One region of the Psychrobacillus sp. INOP01 genome, then DNA from elsewhere that is predicted to be linked to it. Evidence: riboswitches for the same ligand, from Rfam matches in the RefSeq annotation. Region 1 holds a riboswitch; the other holds the start of a gene.
What was found. A riboswitch is a leader RNA that binds a small molecule or an ion and turns the genes downstream of it on or off. The one in region 1 is predicted to bind S-adenosylmethionine.
Positions count from the first base shown of each region.

Region 2: linked by a shared signal. The riboswitch ahead of KD050_RS10170 (cyclase family protein) and the one ahead of KD050_RS13720 (methionine biosynthesis PLP-dependent protein) in region 1 are both predicted to bind S-adenosylmethionine.

Region 1 covers NZ_CP073315.1:2,733,278-2,736,901, forward strand. The annotation lists gene metC (cystathionine beta-lyase) at 1-818, opposite strand, end outside; gene KD050_RS13720 (methionine biosynthesis PLP-dependent protein) at 822-1,937, opposite strand; SAM riboswitch class I at 2,021-2,127, opposite strand; gene KD050_RS13725 (hypothetical protein) at 2,214-2,411, opposite strand; gene KD050_RS13730 (TetR/AcrR family transcriptional regulator) at 2,774-3,334, shown strand.
Region 2 covers NZ_CP073315.1:2,000,347-2,003,970, reverse strand. The annotation lists gene corA (magnesium/cobalt transporter CorA) at 1-723, opposite strand, end outside; gene KD050_RS10175 (protein-tyrosine phosphatase family protein) at 811-1,236, shown strand; SAM riboswitch class I at 1,304-1,407, shown strand; gene KD050_RS10170 (cyclase family protein) at 1,501-2,238, shown strand; gene KD050_RS10165 (5-methyltetrahydropteroyltriglutamate--homocysteine S-methyltransferase) at 2,254-3,354, shown strand; gene KD050_RS10160 (glycine betaine uptake BCCT transporter) at 3,527-3,624, opposite strand, start outside.

The sequences.
Region 1 (3,624 bases):
TGTCCATTTAGATAGTTTGCAATTTTTCGTGCAGATTGCGCAGATTTTTCAAAACGCACATTCAATGTTTTGATACCTTGTATTAAAGAAAACGAATCCTGTGCTCCTAAAATAGCACCAAATGAGTTTTGGATAAACGCCAAACGCTTACCTAATTCTTCATCACGTGTTATGGCAAGCCCTGCAATAATATCACTATGTCCAGATAGGAATTTTGTTGCACTATGTAAGACGACATCTACGCCAAAATCCAACGGACGCTGATACATTGGTGTCATAAATGTATTGTCTAAAAAGGTTAAACAATCATTGGATTTCGCAAGCTCTACTACAGCAGCAATATCAGTAATACCTAAGCATGGATTCGAAGGAGTCTCGATGTAAATTAATTTTGTATTTGGCTGAATGGCATTTGAAATTGCTACTATATTAGTGAAATCTGCAAAAGTATGCTCAATACCAAAACGAGGCAAGACTTCTGTAACAAAACGAAAGGTACCACCGTATACATCTTCGGTAATCACGATATGATCTCCTGATGACAAAAGCATAAAAGCAGAAGAAATAGCCGCGATACCTGAAGCAAATGCCAGACCTCTAGTGCCCCCCTCTAATTCTGCAATCGTTTTTTCCAGTGCATCTCTCGTAGGATTTCCCGATCGACTATAGTCATAAGGTCCAAAATCGTCAAAGCCTTCTTGATGGAAAGTGGAGGATAAATAGATAGGAACATTGACAGCTCCAGTTTTTATTTCTGAGTCTCCCCGAGTAGATGCCACGATTAGGGTAGTCTCTAGCGATTCTTTATAGTTACTCAATAGTTAGCCCCCCTCACTTGTTAAAGTATTAAATACCTGTTTCAAATCTGCGATTAAATCTTCTGCTTCTTCGATTCCTACTGAGAAACGGAGCAGGCTACTGTCAACACCACGTGCATTGCGTTCTTCCTCTGGGATATCCGCATGAGTTTGAGTAGTAGGATATGTGATAAAGCTTTCCACACCTCCAAGGCTTTCAGCAAATACAATTAGTTTCAGACTCTCTAAGAAAGGAGCAACCCATTCACTTTTTTGCAAACGGAAGGAAAGCATACCGCCAATACCAGGATACAGAACATCCTTAACTGAGGGCTCATTCTGCAAAAAAGTTGCAATCTTTTTTGCATTTGTATCATGCTGCTTCATACGTAGATGAAGTGTTTTTAATCCTCTTATTAATAACCAAGAATCGAAAGGAGAGAGGACAGCACCAGCAGCATTGTGGTTGGTTTGCAATTGTTCACTTAGTTTAGTACCTTTTGTAACAACAAGTCCTGCAAGTACATCGTTATGGCCACCGATATATTTGGTGCCACTATGGATTACAATATGGGCACCCAATTCAATAGGTCGTTGTAAATAAGGAGTTAAGAATGTATTGTCTACGATCAACAATAAATTATGCTTTTTTGCTACATCCGCAAATAGTTGTATATCGATTTCTTGCATCAAAGGGTTAGTTGGAGTTTCGATAAATAAAGCTTTTGTATTTTCTGTAATCAAAGCATTTACTTCTTCAGCTGATTCAAACTTTGCGTATGTAGTACGAATATTGTAGGAATCTGCGTACTGGTTAAATAATCGATACGTCCCGCCATACAAATCTTCAGGAGCAATAATCTCATCACCCGAACGAAAAAGGGATAAAATCAATTGTATTGCAGCCATACCAGAACTACAGGCAAAGCCAGCGTCTCCACCCTCTAACTTAGCAATTCCTTCCTCTAAGATAGCGCGTGTCGGGTTCTTAGTTCGCGTGTAGTCGTATCCCGTAGATTGACCGATTCCATTATGTTTGTATGCTGTGGATAAATAAATAGGTGGATTTATAGCACCGGTTTTCTCATCACTATGATTTCCTAATTGCACCAACTGTGTATCAATACTGTTCTTTGACATAAATATTCATCCTTTACAATTAAAATAAAAAAAGAGGATTCTCTAATAAGAAGAGAACCCTCAGGTAAATATCGAAGTTTGTCTTCTTATCTGCAAGACGTTTTACGTCTACTGGAATTAGCACCATACCTCGACTTGGCTGGTTGCTGAGACATCTTCGGGCCAATCCCTCCGTCTCTCTGGATAAGAAAAATATATGAAATTATCAAAATTTTAAATTTAAATAAGCTTAACACGTTGTGGATATTAATACAATACGCTTTTTATTTAATATTATTACAAAAGTGTAAATATTAAAACAATTACACCGAGTATTAAAGATATCCAACCTACTATTAACTTGTGAGAGTAAGCTAAAGCTGCTAGCCCTAAAAGAACTGCTCCAGCACCTAACCAAAGCGGAGCATAAAAGAAACCTAATACCCCTAAGACTATGCCTAATAAACCGACCCATAAACCTGTAGAAGAATTCATTATCCACACCTCCCATCCTATAATGTAGGAACCCCAAGGTATAGCGTCCCTCCACATATTATATGAAGGGAATAGGGAAGGGGTATAAACAATCTGCTGAATCATTGCAGAGTAAAGAGGTTTCACCGAAAATATTTAGCACTTTTTCGGAATTCCAACATGGCCAGCCAGTCGGTAATAATTTAGCAAAAGTCTGTCTGAAAGCACCCGAAAACAGTAGAAACAGGTTCTGACCTTGAAGGGTGCGTGCGCTTTTCTTATTCAGAATATCCTTTATTGCAATAAACAAAATACTAGAATGTTGTTTAAAATTTGTTATACTTACAAACAGACCCGTTGGTATGTTAGGAGGAGAAACCATTATGGATACTAAATCACTCTTGATTGAAACTGCTACAATCCTTTTTCAACAAAAAGGCTACAAAACAGTAGGACTCAATGAAATATTAAAAGCCTGTAAGGTTACAAAAGGAGCTCTCTACCATCACTTTCCAAATGGCAAAGATGAACTCTTGATTACTTGCTTACACGCTTTAAAAGAAGAAATTACGACAGATATAGAAGCTATTTTCAGTAAGCATTTATCAACTAAGGATGCCATAATATCAATGATCGATACATTAATAAGTAGCTTTGAAAAGGACGGTACTATTACTGGCTATACATTTAGCAGCATTGTTAGTGAAATGTCTACAATGAGTGAGCCTGTTCGCAAAGCTTGCAGTGAGTTATATGAAAATATTGAACATATTTACTGCACGAAACTATTAGCGGATGGTTTTTCTGCTGAAACTGCTGCTGCTATTTCATTATTATTGACTGCTTCGATTGAAGGGGCAATGATGCTTTGTTTAACACAACAATCGACTGATCCTTTAAAAACAATTGCTAACCTATTACCGAATTTATTGGAGAGGTTTTAATAAGAAAACAGAATTTAATACAGAGTAGTTTATGAAGTCTCTGTTAATAGTAGGAATTGTCGGCTGTTTATGAAAACAGCCTTTAATATTTCACTTAGGAAACTGAGTACTATCTTTAGTCCGAATGAAATCACAATCTTTTGGTTTAAAACAGGATATTAAATATAGAAATTGATGACACTCCAGACGTTTATTCCCTCCTTAACGTTATCCACTATTGCACAACCGTTACTGTATTTCCTCATACAATTAGCATATTACCAAGGTCTAAAATAAGCTTTTTGAAAGGA
Region 2 (3,624 bases), 730 kb from region 1:
ATCCCGGATATCAGCGGTAAGCTCCCGATTAGATTCAATCATTTCCGTCAGTCGTATTAAATGATCGTAAATGTCTGCAAAATAGGTGTGTTCGGTTTGTTGTAAATTCATTCGTTCTGAATTTAATATTCGATAAAGTAAATCTCTCATAGGAATAACTGTACGTCTTAAACGTAACAAATCTCCTCGAAGATCAAACACCAAATCCATAGAAAAATGGCGCATATCATAAGTGAGTTTGTCTTCTACAGCATTTAAATAGTCTTCAATTTTGTAGACAATTGGAAAATAGCCATCCACCACTTGATCGATAATATGGTAGGTTGCATGGATAGCACCTCTACCCCAGCCTTGTGGATTCTGTCTAATACGCTCTCGTGCTTGCTCCATTTCATGCATTGGATGGAAATGAAATGACACTACATAATCCTGACCAACAAATATGTCTAACTCTTCTGCCTCTAATGTTTCCTCGTTAAACGTATGTAAAACAAGGAAGTTGTATCCTTCATAATAATCCACCTTAGGGCGTTGCAGTCTTTGTAGGCAGTCTTCAATAGCGAGTGGATGAAAATGAAAAAAAGAACTAAGTATAAGTTCCTCTTCCTTGGAGGGTTCTCCAATATCAATCCAATACCATTCAAACTTATTTTGTTTTATATCTTCTAAAGGAAAGTCACTTACTATTTCATGATCAGTCGTTATACCAATCGTTCGAATCATTGGAATCACTCACTTTCATCACAATCTCTTTTCTTATTATCTCATAGTCTCCCTGTTATAATGAATCTAAAACAAAGGAGAGGTAGTATGGAAAAGAAAAATTATGAAGCTTTGATCCCTAATCGCATATTTGTAGGAGGTGTAGATGGTGTCGAACCTTTATTAGCAAATGAGCATATAGATGTTATTTTCGATTTAAGGGTTTCGTCTAACAATCATCCTGCAGAAGATTTAAAGGTGCATCAACCAATTTTGGATGGACAAAATCAACAGGATGACTCTATAAGAGCTGCTGTTCATGAGGTCGTTCAAGCATATAATGAAGGCAAAAATATCTACTTTCACTGCACTTCGGGAGGGGGAAGAGCGGGGACAATGGCAGTTGCTACTCTGATGGAATTAAATCTAGCAGAAACAGTAGAGGAAGCTGAGGAAAACGCCAAAGCAATCCGATCAAAGATAAACCTTAAAGAAGACCAGCGAGAGTCTCTGAAAAGAATATATTCTAAATAAATTGAAAATTACTATTGACTTCTATAATTTCTATTCGTATACTAGGCATTAATCAAATAAAACAACTTTCTTATCAAGAGAGGTGGAGGGACTTGGCCCTATGATACCTCAGCAACAGGCGATTAATTTTGCACTGTGCTAATTCCAGAAGCGTTAGCTTGAAGATAAGAAGAGAATAATCACTGGTGACGTGTAAACCTCTTCTTGTTTCTAAGAAGGGGTTTTATTTGATTTTAACTATAAAAATAGGAGGAGAAATCAAGTATGTCATCGGAATTATTAAAAGCTTTCACCACATTAAAAGAAAAGCAGTGGGTAGATTTAACACACACATTCGGAGCTAATTCACCACATTTTTCAGCTTTTAAGGCAGCTGAAATAACTACATTGTTTAATCATGACGATGGATTTTTTGCACAAAGCTTTCAATTTGCAGGACAATACGGCACGCACATTGATGCACCTATTCATTTTGTGAGAGATACGCGTTATTTAGAAGAACTCGAATTGAAAGAACTCGTATTACCATTAGTCGTCATTGATCAGTCAAAAGAAGCGGCCGAAAATAATGATTTTACTTTATCCGTGGAGGATATTTTCACATTTGAAAAAGCAAACGGAAAAATCGAAGAAGGCTCATTTGTCGCACTTCGAACCGATTGGAGTAAACGTTGGCCTGACGAAAAAGCATTTAACAATAAAGATACAGATGGTAATAACCATGCTCCAGGTTGGGGATTAGAAGCATTAAAGTTTTTATTTCAAGAAAGAAAGGTTAAGGCTATAGGACATGAAACATTTGACACTGACTCAAGTGTGGATTATCTAAAAAATGGTGCGTTACACGGCGAATATTATGTGCTTGAACAAGATACTTACCAAATAGAGTTATTAACGAACTTAGATAAGCTCCCTGCAAAAGGAGCTATTATATTCAATATCGTTCCGAAGCCAGAAAAAGCCTCTGGATTCCCAGTTCGATCATTTGCGATTTTACCATAAAAGGAGAGAGATAAAATGACAGTTAAAACAGCTATTCAGGCACCATTCAGAGCGGATCATGTAGGTAGTTTGTTAAGACCAGAAAGTTTACTGACAGCAAGAAGAGAGTATAAAGCGGGAACGATTACAAGAGAACAATTAAAAGCTGTAGAAACTAAAGAAATAGGGAGGATCGTTGATAAGCAAATTGAGGTGGGTCTAGAGCTTGTGACAGATGGAGAATTTCGTCGTGACTGGTGGCATTTAGACTTCTTAGAACAACTGATTGGTTTTGAAGGATATGTACCTGAAAAAGGATATAAATTTGAGGGGATAGAAACAGAGAAATATGAAGTTCGCAATATCGGCAAAATCGCTTTCAACCCAGAACATCCATTTATCCAAGACTTTATTGATTTCAATGAGATTGTAGCTGGTCGTGCAGTTGCCAAACAAACTATTCCAAGTCCAAACCAATTGTTCCATCCTGGAATCCGAGATGAAAATATCTACCCAGATGTAGAAGACTTTGCAAAGGATGTAGTCGCGGCTTATCAAGAAACCATACAAGCCTTTTATGAGGCAGGAGTTAGATATTTACAAATCGATGATGTTTATATTGCAGGTCTGTCTTCCCCAGACATTCCGTATAAAGAAGGGGAAAGAGAATACTTAATCGATCTTGCTCTACGTGTCGTTAACGGAATTCTAGAAAATAAACCAGAAGACTTAGTAGTTACGACACATCTATGCCGCGGAAACTATCAATCCACTTGGGCTTTCGGTGGAAGCTATGCTTTAATAGCATCAACTTTGTTTGCAAAAGAAAAAGTGGATGGATTCTTCTTGGAATATGACGATGACCGTTCTGGCGATTTTCAACCACTTGCACATATTCCAAACGGAGGGGCAAAAGTAGTGCTAGGTATTTTCACCTCTAAAACTGGTGAATTAGAAAACAAAGAAAACATTCTTGCTCGTATTGAGGAGGCAACTCAATATGTTCCGCTTGAGCAGTTAAGTATCAGCCCACAATGCGGCTTTGCTTCTACACATCATGGTAATAAGCTAACAGAAGATCAACAATGGGAAAAACTAAAATACATCGTTGATATTTCTAAAGAAATCTGGGGTTAAAACTGTGTAACATCTCGACTACTTTCTACTCATTTGTAGAAGCCTGTAGACGAGTTAAATATAACTTTCTTTCTCGCATCTCATTTGATAATGGGGAAGAAAGTATTTAATTACAAAGTAATAAGATAATAACTAAAATGCCAAGGGAATAAAAGAACCCTTGGCATTTTAGTTATTTTTTTATTTTCATTATTTTTGCTTCTGCTTTTAAGGCCTTCAAAAGCGAAATAATCATTAGCAGCATAACAAATGAAAATGGTAAGGCGGCAA